One region of the Shewanella sp. 553 genome, then DNA from elsewhere that is predicted to be linked to it. Evidence: predicted binding sites of a transcription regulator. Region 1 holds the regulator's gene; the other holds the start of a gene.
The links. Region 1 encodes sigma-54, which starts transcription at its own class of promoters, with help from an activator protein. Its sites were predicted from a motif close to GTTGGCACGNNNNTNGNNT; they were not measured.
Positions count from the first base shown of each region.

Region 2: the regulator sigma-54 is predicted to act here: its motif matches at 2,236-2,254, upstream of fliD (flagellar filament capping protein FliD).

Region 1 covers NZ_CM181701.1:493,343-500,907, reverse strand. The annotation lists gene AC5YBZ_RS02340 (calcium/sodium antiporter) at 1-895, shown strand, start outside; gene AC5YBZ_RS02335 (KpsF/GutQ family sugar-phosphate isomerase) at 938-1,915, shown strand; gene kdsC (3-deoxy-manno-octulosonate-8-phosphatase KdsC) at 1,917-2,468, shown strand; gene lptC (LPS export ABC transporter periplasmic protein LptC) at 2,465-3,022, shown strand; gene lptA (lipopolysaccharide transport periplasmic protein LptA) at 3,009-3,548, shown strand; gene lptB (LPS export ABC transporter ATP-binding protein) at 3,545-4,276, shown strand; gene AC5YBZ_RS02310 (RNA polymerase factor sigma-54) at 4,408-5,892, shown strand; gene hpf (ribosome hibernation promoting factor) at 5,923-6,210, shown strand; gene ptsN (PTS IIA-like nitrogen regulatory protein PtsN) at 6,213-6,656, shown strand; gene rapZ (RNase adapter RapZ) at 6,653-7,507, shown strand; gene AC5YBZ_RS02290 (HPr family phosphocarrier protein) at 7,494-7,565, shown strand, end outside.
Region 2 covers NZ_CM181701.1:3,862,477-3,870,041, reverse strand. The annotation lists gene AC5YBZ_RS17105 (flagellin N-terminal helical domain-containing protein) at 1-546, shown strand, start outside; gene AC5YBZ_RS17100 (IS4 family transposase) at 672-2,000, shown strand; gene fliD (flagellar filament capping protein FliD) at 2,282-3,631, shown strand; gene fliS (flagellar export chaperone FliS) at 3,648-4,028, shown strand; gene AC5YBZ_RS17085 (hypothetical protein) at 3,997-4,323, shown strand; gene AC5YBZ_RS17080 (flagellar hook-length control protein FliK) at 4,313-5,590, shown strand; gene AC5YBZ_RS17075 (flagellar basal body-associated FliL family protein) at 5,606-6,064, shown strand; gene AC5YBZ_RS17070 (RNA polymerase sigma factor FliA) at 6,075-6,788, shown strand; gene motA (flagellar motor stator protein MotA) at 6,816-7,565, shown strand, end outside.

The DNA.
Region 1 (7,565 bases):
CGTTTATGGTGCAGGCGCATTTGCCCGCAATTTGGGCCTACCACCCATGTTAATTGGTTTAACGATTGTTGCCATGGGCAGCTCGGCGCCGGAAATGTTTGTCGCCGCGACGGCATCAATGGAAGGTATGACCGATACCGCCATTGGTAATGTACTAGGCTCAAACGTTGCCAACATCAGTTTAATTCTCGGGCTCACCGCACTACTGGGTGCCATCTCCGTTAGCTCGCAAACTTTAAAGCGTGAAATTCCGATGATGCTGGCCGCCACTGTGATTGCTGGGTATTTCCTACATGACGGCCAACTGACCCGCATTGAGGGCGTGGGCCTAATGCTGCTGTTTTTAGCCTTAATGGGCTACCTGATTTGGCACGCCGTCAGCAATAAAGAAGCCGATCTATTAGCCGATGAATCCGATAGCGAAATCCCCAAAGATGTCCCAACAATCAAAGCCATACTCTGGTTAGTCGTCGGTATTATTTTACTCCCCTTATCGGCCGACTGGATGGTCGATGGCGCCGTGGGTATCGCTAAAGCGTACCACTTATCGGATCTGGTGATTGGTCTCACCATTATAGCCGTTGGTACCAGTCTGCCAGAATTAGCCGCCTGTGTTGCCGGAGTACTGAAAAAAGAAGATGATTTAGCCATAGGCAACATCGTCGGCTCCAATCTATTTAATATTTTAGCGGTATTAGCACTGCCTGCACTGATTGCACCTGGTGCTGTCGATGCCGCCGCCAGCACGCGAGACTTTTACATGGTGTTGGCGACCAGCAGTGCCTTAGCCATACTAATCCTACTAACGGGTAAGTCGCGTCAGCTCAAACCTTGGCACGGCGGAGTGTTATTGATGAGCTTTGTTGTTTATCAGGTGCTGGTTTTTCAATCCTAATTGCAGGTCTAGCCCGAACTGATTTTTTAAAGAGAGAACAAGATGGTAGATGCAGATCAACTACGTCAATGGGGGCGTAATGTTATCGATATCGAGCGCAATGCCCTCGATAATCTTTATCAATATGTCGATTCAAGCGAATTTGCCAAGGCATGCCAGTTAATTCTGAGTTGTACTGGTAAGGTGATCGTGATGGGCATGGGTAAATCGGGCCATATTGGCAACAAGATTTCTGCCACCTTAGCCAGCACTGGCACCCCCGCCTTCTTTGTACATCCTGGCGAAGCCAGCCACGGTGATCTTGGCGTACTGAGTGAAAATGATATTGTACTTGCTATCTCCAACTCGGGTGAAGCCAGTGAAATTTTAACCTTGATGCCGGTGATCAAACGTATGGGGCTGCCAGTGATTGCAGTAACGGGAAAGCCCGACTCCAATATGGCAAAGCATTCGATGGTGCATCTGTGTATCGACGTACCAGAAGAAGCCTGCCCACTTGGGCTCGCGCCGACCTCCAGTACCACTGCAACCCTAGTGATGGGCGATGCCCTTGCCGTGGCTCTATTGCAGGCTAGAGGCTTTACTAAAGATGATTTTGCGCTATCGCACCCCGGTGGCAGCTTAGGCCGTAAATTGCTACTAAGGGTCAGCGATGTGATGCACAAAGGCGATGAACTCCCCATAGTACCCCAACACATCTGCATTACCGACGCATTGTATGAGATCTCTAAAAAAGGCCTCGGCATGACCGCCGTGATCGATGACAATGGCGTATTGGTTGGCATCTTTACCGATGGCGATCTGCGCCGCGTGATCGATGCCGAAGTCGACCTTAGAAACACCTCCATCAGCCACGTTATGACCCAAGGCTGCGTGACCGTCAGCGACGGCATTTTAGCCGCTGAAGCGCTTAACATAATGGAAGAAAAGCAGATTAATGGCTTAATTGTGACTAACCTTCAACAGCAACCCATTGGCGCACTCAATATGCTCGATATGGTTAAAGCAGGAGTGATATAAGATGCCACATCAAGGTTTTTACGGCCCTATCGCTGACTCAGTCTGGCAAAAAGCTAAACAGATTAAACTACTGATTTGTGACGTAGACGGCGTGTTTTCTGACGGGCTGGTTTATATGAGTAACTCTGGCGACGAGCTAAAAACGTTCCATACTCGTGATGGCTATGGCGTTCGCTCGCTACTGACTAGCGATATTGCCGTGGCGATTATCACCGGACGTAAATCGAAAATTGTCGAAGACCGTATGACGGCCCTTGGCATTAGCCATATTTATCAAGGGGTCGACAACAAGCTCATCCCCTACCAAGAGCTTCTGGCACGCTATCAAGTCAGCCCACAACAGGTGGCCTATATTGGCGATGACATGGTCGACCTACCCGTAATGCAACAAGTCGGCTTGTCGGTGTGCGTCGCCGATGGTCACCCTTATGTTAAGCAGCATGCCGATATGGTCACCCATATTAATGGCGGCCATGGTGCGCTACGTGAATTAACCGACCTTATTTTGCTAAGCCAAGATAAGTTTGAATCGGCTCACGGTATGAGCATATGAATAGAGTCACCCTGGCGATTATCGCGTTTTTTGGTACCGCTTTAGTGCTCTATTGGCAGGTGCAGACTAAGCAAGGATCACAAGCGCTGTTGCTCGACGCGTCCGATCGTCCAGATTATGTGATTAACAACATTAATAGCGTGCAATACGACGAACAAGGCAAACTTAATAGCCGCGTCTCGGCTAGCCATATGGAACACTATGCCGAGCGTAATATGACCTATTTTACCCAGCCTACTTATCTGGTCTATCCCGATAACGGCGATGCTCAGTGGCGGTTGCGCTCGGCTCGGGGTACATTAGACAAAGACAGTGGCAAAGTCATCTTGGAAAATAATGTCATTATTGATGCCATTAGCCCTGAAGAGCCCATCCAAACCATAGAAACCAACTACATGGAATTGGACCTCAACACCATGATCATGACATCCGATCAAACCATTCGGATCACCGGTAACGATTTTTTGATTACCGGAAAAGGCTTATATGCCGACCTCAATGCACAAAAAGTACGACTGACGAGCCAGGTAGAAGGAACATATGAAACTAAATAATCTTATTCTTGCAGGCCTGTTAACCATGGTTAGCCTGCAGAGTGCGGCGAATGAAACCGACCTGCTGCAAGAGGTTAAGATTTCAGCCGCAAGCCAAGAAGCTGATATTAAAAATAATCAGATTATCTTCAATGGCCCAGTAGAGGTGACTCAAGGCTCCATTAAAATTTTAGCCGATGAATTACGCGCCTTTACCAAAGAAAATAGTAGCGGCAAAATCTTAGTGGCAAAGGGTAAGCCAGCCACTTATACACAGGTGATGGAAAATGGTCGTCCAGCGTCAGCCAGCGCCAATGAGATCCGCTATGAACTGTCGACCCGCACTCTAACCCTAATTGGTAATGCCACCCTCGAACAAGAAGGTAGCCAAGTCACAGGTAATCAAATTCGCTACAACATTGAGCAGCAACAGTTGATAGCCGAAAGTACGGGTAGCGATCGCGTTATCACCATCATTCAACCCGAAAGTTACCAAGACAACAGCAAAAGTCAGCCCCAAGAACAGCCCAAGCAGGAAAAGCAATGACAGAGATGACGCTAAAAGCGGTTAACTTAGCCAAAAGCTACAAAAGCCGCGCCGTGGTACAAGATGTCAGCTTAACCGTACGCACAGGGCAAATCGTCGGCTTGCTAGGGCCTAATGGCGCAGGTAAAACCACCACCTTTTACATGGTGGTCGGTCTAGTCCAGAGTGACAAGGGACGTATTTTTATTGACGATGACGATCTCACTTTAGATCCTATGCATTTGCGCGCCCGCAAAGGGATTGGCTATCTACCGCAAGAAGCCAGTATTTTTCGGAAATTATCGGTACGCGATAATATTATGGCGGTATTACAAACCCGACGCGAGCTCAGTAACGATGCGCGCGAAGAGGAGTTGGAGCACCTGCTAGAAGAGTTTCATATTACTCACATCCGCGATAGTCAGGGGATGGCACTGTCCGGTGGCGAACGTCGTCGCGTCGAAATCGCCCGAGCATTAGCCGCCAATCCTAAGTTTATTTTGCTTGATGAACCCTTCGCCGGGGTCGATCCCATTTCGGTTATCGACATCAAAAAGATTATTGAGCAACTGAAAAATCGTGGCCTTGGCGTACTGATCACCGACCACAACGTACGTGAAACATTGGATGTGTGTGAAAAAGCCTACATTGTCAGTCACGGTAATTTGATTGCCGAAGGAACACCCGATGAGATCTTAGATAACCAACAAGTTCGAGCGGTGTACTTAGGAGAACAATTCAAGCTATAGTTAACGTTATTAGCGCTCAAGGTAAAAGGCTAAACCGCTCTTACCTTGTTAAGTAGATCATTCGCCTTAGCGGTTTAATACCAGAGGCAGCTTTCTCACTTTAGAATTAGAAACAAGGGAATAGCAGTACGATGAAAGCGTCACTTCAGCTCAAAATGGGTCAGCATTTAACCATGACGCCCCAGTTGCAACAGGCCATTCGTCTGTTGCAACTCTCGTCATTGGAATTGCAGCAAGAGATCCAGCAAGCATTAGAGTCTAACCCTCTACTCGAGTTAGACGAGGAGCAAGAAGGCGCCAATATCGACTCAGAACAAGAGCGTAATGACAACTTCGACACCGATTACAATGAGCAACTGCAAGTCGACTCGAGTGAAGACAATTCAAGCTTAGAAACCTCCGATGCACTCAATCAAGACTCTATGCCCGATGAGCTTCCCGTCGACACCACATGGGATGAGGTCTATACCGCCTCACCCAACTCCAGCTCTGGTGCCATGCGCGACGATGACATGCCCTTTCAAGGGGAAACCAGCGAAGGCTTGTATGAACACCTCGAATGGCAAAAAAACCTCACGCCCTTTTCTGACAACGATCTTGCTATCGCCACCGCCATCATTGACGCCATAGACGAGCGCGGCTACTTGACGCAAACGTGCGACGATATTCTCGAAGCCATGGGCGATCCTGAAATCGAACTCGACGAAATTGAAGCGGTATTAAAACGGGTACAACATTTCGATCCTATCGGGATTGGTGCCAGAGACCTCAGCGAATGCCTGATGATCCAACTGGCCCAATACAACCCCGACACCCCGCATATCGACAACGCCAGACTCTTGATCCGTGATTACTTAGATCTTATCGCCGGACGAGACTTTCGCCTATTGATGCGTAAGACCAAGCTGAAAGAGGATGACCTGCGTGAGGCCATAGCGCTAATTCAAACCCTCAATCCGCGCCCGGGGCTGGCCATTACTGCCAGTCGCGACGAATACGTGATCCCCGATGTCACAGTTAGCAAGAAAAAAGGTCGCTGGGTGGTCGAGCTTAATCCCGATAGTATGCCTAAGATTAATGTAAACCAACATTATGCCTCGATGGCACGCAGCACCAAAAACCAAGCCGATGGCCAGTTTATTCGTGGTCACTTGCAAGAAGCTAAATGGTTTCTAAAAAGTTTAGAGAGCCGCAACGATACCTTGCTTAAGGTCACCAACTGCATTGTCGATTTCCAGCAAGGTTTTTTCGAGTTTGGTGAAGAAGCGATGAAACCTATGGTGCTTAATGATATTGCCGAAGCGGTCGAGATGCATGAATCGACCATCTCGCGGGTCACTACCCAAAAGTATATGCACACGCCAAGAGGGATTTTTGAGCTGAAATACTTTTTCTCCAGCCATGTCGGGACCGACGATGGTGGTGAATGCTCTTCTACTGCGATCCGCGCTTTTATTAAGAAGCTAGTCGCCGCAGAAAATCAAAAGAAACCCTTAAGTGACAGTAAGATGGCACAACTGCTGGCAGAGCAAGGTATCCAAGTCGCTCGACGCACGATTGCAAAATATCGTGAGGCGATGTTGATACCGCCGTCAAATCAACGTAAAAGCTTATAATCAACAACTGGAAACCGGAGGAATCACTTTATGCAAATAAATCTGACTGGGCACCACATCGAGATCACCCAATCTCTGCGCAACTATGTTGAAGAAAAGTTTACAAAGCTTGAACGGCATTTCGATCAGATCAATAATGTCCATGTGATATTAAATGTCGAAAAATTGATGCAAAAAGTTGAAGCAAAGTTACATCTCCGTGGTGGGGAAGTATTTGCAACATCAGAGCACGCGGACATGTATGCCGCGATAGATTCCCTGATCGATAAATTAGATCGTCAGGTCATTAAACACAAAGAGAAGCTAATAAAGCATTAACGATGGAACTTAGTACCATCCTGCGGCCGGAGTGCACAACCTGCGCCACTCCGGGCAGTAAGAAAAAGGTACTGGAACTTATCAGCGACTTGGCCGCTGTCCAGTACCCCACCCTTTCCTCTCAAGAGATTTTTGAAAGCCTTTTGGCGAGAGAGAAAATGGGCAGCACAGGTATAGGCAATGGTATCGCGATCCCTCACGGACGGCTGACGAATATTGAGAAGCCAGTCGCCGTATTGATTAAATGTGCTGAGCCAATCGCATTCGATGCAATTGATAATCAGCCCGTCGATATCCTCTTTGCATTATTGGTTCCTTCAGAGCAATGCGAACAGCACCTTAGCACCCTCGCCGCGATGGCAGAGAAATTAAGTGATAAAGCCATCATCAAACAGCTAAGAAAAACCCACGACGAGGCAGAATTGTATCAGGTGATCACCCAATGAAATTGGTAATGGTATCTGGGCGATCAGGCTCAGGAAAATCGGTAGTCCTTAGGGTACTGGAAGATCTGGGTTATTACTGTGTCGATAATCTGCCACTACAGATGATGGACTCACTGCTCAGTCAGCTCAAAGGTCGAAATGAACTCGTAGCCATAAGCGTCGATGTGCGCAACATGCCCAGCGAGGACATTCAGCTGGAGAAGCAGCTAGCTAATCTCCCTAAAGATACCGAAATACTGAGTTTCTTCTTAAACTCATCTGACGATGTGTTACTTAAACGCTACAGTGAAACCCGCAGGTTACATCCACTGTCACGCTCAAAAGCCTCTCTCAAAGAAGCCATTCAACTTGAAGGCAAAATGCTCGAGCCTATCTCTAAGATGGTCGATCACTACATCGACACCTCTACCCTTAACATCTATGATTTAAGCGATAAGGTACGCGAGATCTTACTAGGCACAGTAGACAAGGAGTTAGTGATTAACTTTGAGTCATTTGGCTTTAAATACGGTATGCCAAGTGAAGCAGACTTTATGTTTGACGTGCGTTTTCTGCCCAATCCCCACTGGGAAACGGAGTTACGCCCGCTGACGGGTCTCGACCAACCAGTGCAGCAGTTTTTAAGTCAGCAGCCGCTAGTAAATAAGTTTATTTGGCAGATAGAAAATCTATTCGAAACGTGGCTGCCACACCTTGAGCGCAATAACCGTAGCTACTTAACGATCGCCATTGGTTGTACCGGCGGCCAACATCGCTCGGTGTATGTGACCGATCAACTGGCCAAGCTGTTCAATAAAGGGAAACATAAGGTACAGGCGCGCCACAGAGAACTTCAGCATGAACAAGCTTGAACGCCAATTAACCATCTGCAACAAGCTGGGGTTGCATGCGCGAGCCGCCACCAAACTG
Region 2 (7,565 bases), 650 kb from region 1:
AACATCGCTAACCGTCAAAAAGAATTGGCCACTCAAGCAGCCAACGGCGTGAACTCGACTACAGATATGGCGGCACTTAACTCTGAGTTCCAAGAGTTGGTTGCTGAATCTACTCGTATTATGGGTGAAACCACTTACGCGGGTAACGACCTAATGGCTAAGCTAACTGGTGGTGTTCAGTTCCAAATTGGTGCTGGTACTACTGAAACGCTAACTGTCACCATGACTGCTCCAACTGCCCTAGCTGGTGATTTAACAACGACTGCTGGTGCAACTGCTGCAATTACAGCGATTGATACTTATATCGATGAAGTGGGTGTTGCGCGTTCTGAGCTAGGTGCTAACATCAACCGTCTAGGTCACACTGCGGCTAACTTAACTAGCATCACAGAAAACACTAAGTCTGCTGCTGGTCGTATTATGGATGCTGATTTCGCGACTGAATCTGCAAGCATGACTAAGAACCAAATGTTAGTTCAAGCAGGTACCACTATCCTGTCTTCTGCAAACCAAAACACTGGTTTGGTTATGGGTCTATTACGTTAATTGTAAGCACCTTAACCATCAAGGGGCTGCGGCCTAATGCTGATCAGTTAAGCATATAAACGATCAGTTGACCGATCTTTAAAAGGCTTCAAAATCCAATATCAGAAATGATATTGGATTTTTTTATGTCTTTAGAACAAGCTTTCTGCACCGCTTTTGAATACCACCAAGAAGCCACAGCTTTTACCAATCTTAATCACTTATTGGATGAAAACATCATCCAGCAAGCCTTTGAAACTGCGGGGGTCGCCACAGTAAGAAAACGTCGCTTACCCCTTGATGCAGTTATGTGGTCTGTCATTGGTATGAGTTTTTACCGACAACAGTCTGTATGGGAGCTTGCGACTCATATGGAGTTGATGCTACCAGGTAAAAAGAAGCTCATTGCCCCCAGTGCTCTTGTTCAAGGGCGCCAGAGGTTAGGTGTGCAGAGTATGAAAAATGCCTTTCAAATGATGGCAAAACATTACTATAGCAACACTCAATTTGAGACATGGTGTGGACTGAATTTATTAGCCGTTGATGGTGTAGTCTGGCGCACTCAAGACACCGCTGATAATCGTAATGCTTTTGGCTCACCATCAAATCAACATGGTGACACCTCATTTCCTCAGGTTCGTATGGTGTGTCATATGGAGCTCACTAGCCATCAACTGATAAATAGCGCGTTTGATGGTTATAAAACGAGTGAAATGAAGCTAGCAGAAGCGCTCATACAGTCAACTCCAGACCATAGTCTCACGATGTTCGATAAAGGTTTTTACTCCTTAAACTTGCTACATCAATGGCAACTAGGTGGTGAAGAGCGGCACTGGTTAATCCCTGCGAGAAAGGGGCTTCAGTACGAGGTTTTACACTCAAATGGCCGGTTAGATAAACAGGTGAAATTGGCAATAACCGCCCAAGCCAGACAACAAAACCCAGCGCTACCGACGCATATAGAAGCGAGGCTGGTGACAAAATCAATAAAAGGTAAGACGCATCAGGTATTAACCTCAATGGTCGACCCATTACGCTTTCCAAGTGCTGACATCGTTGAGTTATATAATCATCGATGGGAAATAGAGCTTGGCTACAGAGAGATGAAACAAACCCTACTAAACAGCGAGTATACGCTAAGAAGTAAAAAATCAGAGATGGTAGAACAGGAACTTTGGGGCTTACTACTTGGCTACAACCTGATGCGTCAAGCAATGACTGAGGCCGCATCAAGAAAAGGAATATGGGCCAATCGCCTCAGCTTCAGTAATTGTGCGAGTACGATACTAAGTTACCTAGCAAGATTACCACTGATGAGCCCAGGAAATTTACCCAAACATTACGAGCAACTGATAGAAATGCTAGGTAACTTCGAGCTACCAACGAAACGAGAAGATAGGGTGTACCCAAGGGCTATAAAGTCAAAACCAAGCAAATATCCCCATAAAAAGAAAAATGCCAATCAGCTTAACTGACTGGCATTAGGCTGCGGCCCCTTTTTTTATCCTCTTAAATTGACTTTTGTCTCCCTGCTTATTTCAGCTCCAGCCCGTTTCGGTCGCCTATTTGAGCTATCCACATCGATTGTTGTTACCCACTGAGCGCATTGGCGCGGAAGCATTACTTCCCTTTGTGTTGTAACAACGGAAGCCTCCTCACCTAATAGGATCTCGCTTCTTTTAAAAATATATTAAAAACAATTAGATAAATCTTGGTACAAGGTTTGCTTTAAGGTTATCAATAAGAGGATTTTTTAATGATTTCAGGTATGAGTGCGGCGCAGTTTTCCGAACAGCTGATTATGGTTGAGCGTGCGGGAAAAGATGCCCTATATAAGAACAACCTTAACACCTATAACGCCAAGTTAGATGCGTATAAATTGCTTGAAAAAAGCATGGACAAGCTAACGGCTAAGTTAACCAGTTTTGACACTGAAGCCTTCAAAGGCAAGACCTCGAGCGTCAGTGACGACAAAGCCAGCGTAACAGTGACGGCCGATGCCCCTAAGGGAAATTATGAGCTGCATATCGAGCAGTTGGCGCAGGCACAGCAATTAACCAAGAGTTATGCCTCAGAAGATGAGTTATTGCCGGCCTCAGGTGTGTTTAGTATTCAGCTAGGTAGCGATCCTGCCCAGCGCTTAGAGATTGATCTTGCGACGGTTAATAGTGGCGCGCCCATGACGGTGGCGCAATTACGCGATGTGATTAACAAGCATCCAGATAACCCTGGAATGCAAGCCTCTTTGGTGCGTACGGGCGGCCAAGTTGAATTAATGATGTCGGCGACCGAATCAGGCGTGGCCAACAGTTTAACCGTTGAGCTTGATGGGGTTGATTTCGGTATGACCGAGCGCCGCGCGGCGCAAGACGCCAAGCTAAGCCTTAATGGTATCGACATTACCAGTAGCAGCAACTACCTCGAAAATGTGGTCGATGGCGTCAGCTTAGAGTTAACCAGTACTCACGGCGCCGGTGAAAGCAGCTGGGTTAAAATCGAAGAAGATTTCGAAGGTACCCAAGATGCAGTGAAAGACTTTGTTGAAGCCTTTAACACCATGTTGCAGCAGATCAATCAGTTGACTCGCTCGATGGGCAGTTCGGTGATTGAGGAAGATAACAATACCGATAAAGACGATGAAGATGAAGTAGCCACTACGGTAAAAGAGGGACAAATCGGCGTCTTGAAAGGGGACGCTTCTATTCGTCAATTGCAAAGCCAGATGCGTGACTCGATATTTGCCAGTGCACCAAACGGCATGCGTTTATCGGATATCGGCATTGAATTAGACCGCTACGGCAAGTTGAAAGTTGATGAAACTAAGTTGACCGACGCGCTAAAGGGTGATGCATCGGCTATCGAAGCCATGTTTACCGATGCTGGCAGTTATGTCGACAGACTCGAAACAGTGATGAAACCCTTTAACGACTTTCAAGGCTTGATGGATCTGAAGAAAGATACCCTCGATGGCCAGATAGACAGAGTCAACGAGAACATGGAGCGTCACGATTATCACATGCAGCAACGTTACCAAATTTACTTGGCCCAATTTACGGCCATGGAAGCGACCATAAACCAACTGAGTGCAGCCAGTGGTTTGTTTTAAAAGGAAAATAGTATAAATGTTAAATGAGCACGATCCCTTTAATGCGTATCAGCAAGCCTCTTTAGATGCCCGCGTTGCCGCTGCGAATCCCCACGATATGGTTCGTATGCTACTGGAAGGTTTGCTTGAAGAGTTAGAGCGCGCCGCAGGGCACATGGAGCGAAAACGCTATGAGGCTAAGGGTATTAGCATCAATAAGTGTCTCAATATTGTTCATGGGCTCGACTCCATGCTGGACTTGGAAAACGGCGGAGAAGTGGCCACCAGCCTAAATCGTTTATATGACTACTGTAGCCGTCAATTAATCAGTGCCAGTATTGAGAACAGCGCCGAAGCGCTCCAGCCTGTAACCGAGGTTATTACCAATGTTAGAGAAGGATGGGCCAATCTCAATTGAGCAGTGGCAGCGTTTTGGCGTCGCGTTACGTCAGTATGCAGACCAAGCTGATTGGGAGAATGTCACTCGGGTCAATGCCACCCTTATCAGGGCGTTGACCAAGGCGGGTACGGTAAGTAGCGAGGCACAACGACAAGCCCGCGCCGATCTTGGACAGATCCATGCTCAAGTGTTGCGTGAATTGGAGGCGGCGCGCGATGAACTCAGCGAAGAGATGAAGCGCTTTAAACAGCAACAACCGGGACTTGCGGCCTATCAATTAACCCTAAGCAGCGGAGCTGTTGATGATATCTGATTTTATAATGGCGCGACCCGTTGCGGCCGAGGCCAGTGGTAAAGCGGCGAGCGTTACGGCTAACACGTCTTCGGCTAACACGTCAGAGCACGAGGAGATACCGCAGTTTGCCCTATTGCCTGCCGATAAGGATACGCCAGCTTTAGTCGATACTGCAGCGCAAGGTGAGCAAACTGACATCGCTTTAGCGATGCTTGAGCAGGCATTAGCTCATGAGTTGAGCGGCGGCCCTATGCCTATGGGTGCGATGAGTTCAGCTAGCATGACTTCTGTGAATATGGCCCCCGCTAATATGAGCTACCGTGGCCTGCTTAACCCTGAATTGCTGTCACCACAGAGTGCACCATTGGCCAGTATCGTCACCACCGCCAGCCCTTATGCGGCGCAGTTGGGATTTTCAACCGCCATGGCTGACGGCGGCAACGATATGGCAATGCGATTCGCCGCAGCAGGCAGCGATAGCGCCGCACAGGCCAATGCCTTGGCGACCTTGAGCAACCCCATGAAAACGGCAATCAAGATCCCTGCTGGTACCTTAGCCACCCCTATACAGGTTGGTGCAGTAACGGCTGCGGACAATAGCAGCGTGGCATTACCCGCGTCGCTGATCAAAGGTGGCGGCCCTGGAGCCGAGTTTATGCCACTTGCCAACATGGCCTTGGCATCAAACACCAGTGCTTTGCCTGCAACTGGCGTGACTACGCTTCGCAGCGACCCAAGTTTGTTGCCAGCGATGGCAGAGCTTCGTCATAGTGAGGCGATGGATATTGCCAGTCAGGCCACGCAGCAAGCGGGTCGGCAGGGTGCCAATGTGAGCCAATGGGGGCCAGTGTCGGTTAGCCCACAGGCCAGTGTTGCTCAGCAGGCGCATGAGATGTTAACTCCGATGCGCGAGCAGCTGCGTTTTCAGATTGATCAACGCATTAAGCACGCCGAGTTACGCCTCGATCCGCCAGAGCTTGGTAAAGTTGAGTTAAATATTCGCCTCGATGGCGATCGTCTACATATTCAAATGCATGCGGCTAATCCAGCGGTGCGCGAGGCATTACTAACCGGACTTGAGCGGCTACGCAATGATTTGGCTCAAGACCATGGCGGTCAAATTGAGTTAGATATTGGCCAAAGTAGCAGTGGCAATGAACAGCAGCGACAACAACAGAGTGCAGGTTTGAAGAGTCCAAGTCTCAGTGGGCATGATTTTGAACCTATGACAGAAACAGAGGTGCCGGCGCAATTGCACCAGCATCAATTGAATTTATTGGCGTAATGCCGGAGTAATTACATGGCACTAGCGAAATCGAGTGTAGTTAAAAGTTTAGCCATTATCTGTGTGTTCCTTGGATGGACTGGCGGTGCTTTATGGTTGGGTTGGCAAGGTCCTGAGTTAACTAAACCCTATCTACAGCCTAAAGAAGAGCCGGCAGAGGTGGCGAAATACTATCCATTGGAAAAGTTCATCATGTCGATTCCAGGCGATAAGTATCCCCATTACATGTTACTTGAAATGACGGTAAAGAGCCGTAATCCGCTACTCGAAAGCGAGTTGCTTGAGGCCGACCCAGTGATCCGTAACTCATTGATGAAGATGTTTTCACGTAAATCATTTCAAGAGTTAAATAACCGAGATCAACTCGAAAGCCTACAGTCAGAAGCCTTAGTGATGATAGTGAAGGTATTGTCTGAAAATGATTTTCAGTCGGATATCGACGAAGTGCTCTTCACCCGCATGGTGCTCCAGTAAAGGGTCGATAATGAATACTGACGGTCAGCTAGCCTATCAACAAGTGTACGATGAGCCACAGCAGCGCATGAGTGAAGCGCAGCTAATGCGCCAGTATTTGCCTTTGGTAAAACGCGCCGTATCTCAGTTACGTAGCCATTGTGGTGCCATGTTGGCCATAGAAGATATGGAGCAGATAGGCATGATGGCACTGCTGGAGTCGTCTCGGCGCTACCCTGGTGAGTATGACAATGGTTTCATCTCTTTTGCTGGTCAGCGTATACGTGGCGCGATATTGGATGAGTTACGCCGTCAAGATTGGCGTCCGCGTCCGGTGAGGCAGCAGGCCCATGAGCTTAACGATGTGGTGCGCACGTTGAGCCGTCGTCTAGGACGAGAGCCAAAAGATCTGGAAGTGGCTGCCGAGATGGGCTTGAGTCAGGAAGCCTACCGTGAGCGCCTTTATGCCTCGCAAGCAGAGACCATGAAGAGTCTAGATGAGATGTTGAGTCTGGGTAATGACCCCATTGCCGGTGGCAATAGTGTCGACCAATTTATCCTCAAAAAGACCCTAATCAAAGCCATGGCAAAATTAAATGAAAGAGAACAGCTAATCCTGTCGCTTTACTATCAACATGAGCTCAATTTGAAAGAGATTGCCGCGACGCTGGGGTTAACCGAGACCCGCATCTGTCAGCTGCATAAATTGGCCGTAGCACAGCTGAAAGGCGTCCTGCAGCAATAAATCGTTATTCGGAGTAAGTAAAGCATAATGAGTAAATTAATTGGGTTACTGATCATCCTGTTCTCTGTATTTGGCGGCTATTTATGGGCAGGTGGCACACTGAGATCCTTATGGCAGCCCGCTGAAATTTTGATTATTTTTGGTGCGGGTCTAGGTGCGATTGTGATAGCCAACCCTAAACCCGTATTGCTCGAGATGGCTGAACAAATTAAAGAGCTGTTTACCAAAGAGCAGGAAGACCCTGAGTTGTACCCGCAACTGTTTGGTTTGATGGGGGTCTTAATGTCTCAAATTCAGATGCAAGGGCTTAAAGTGTTAGACGAACACATTGAAAATCCGCAGGCCAGTTCGCTATTTTTGATGTACCCCGCCGTGTTAAAGCATCCCGATGTGTTGCAATTTCTGATCGATAATCTACGCATCCAGTCGATTGGTAAAATATCGCCTCATGATCTTGAGCACCTGCTCGAAGAGGAGATCCACCGCATCGAAGAGGACAGGTTACGCCCATCAGAAGCCTTACATAAAGTGGGCGAGGCGATGCCGGGCTTTGGTATTTTGGCCGCCGTATTGGGGATTATTATTACCATGTCGGCTATCGATGGTCCCATCACCATGATTGGTGTGAAAGTGGCGGCCGCCTTGGTCGGTACCTTTATCGGTATTTTTGCCTGTTACTGCTTTTTTGACCCTTTATCAAAAGCTTTGGAGCATCTGGTTGACCGTAAGTCTGCTCAACTGCGGTGTGTTGCCGCCATTTTGAGCGCTTTCGTTAAA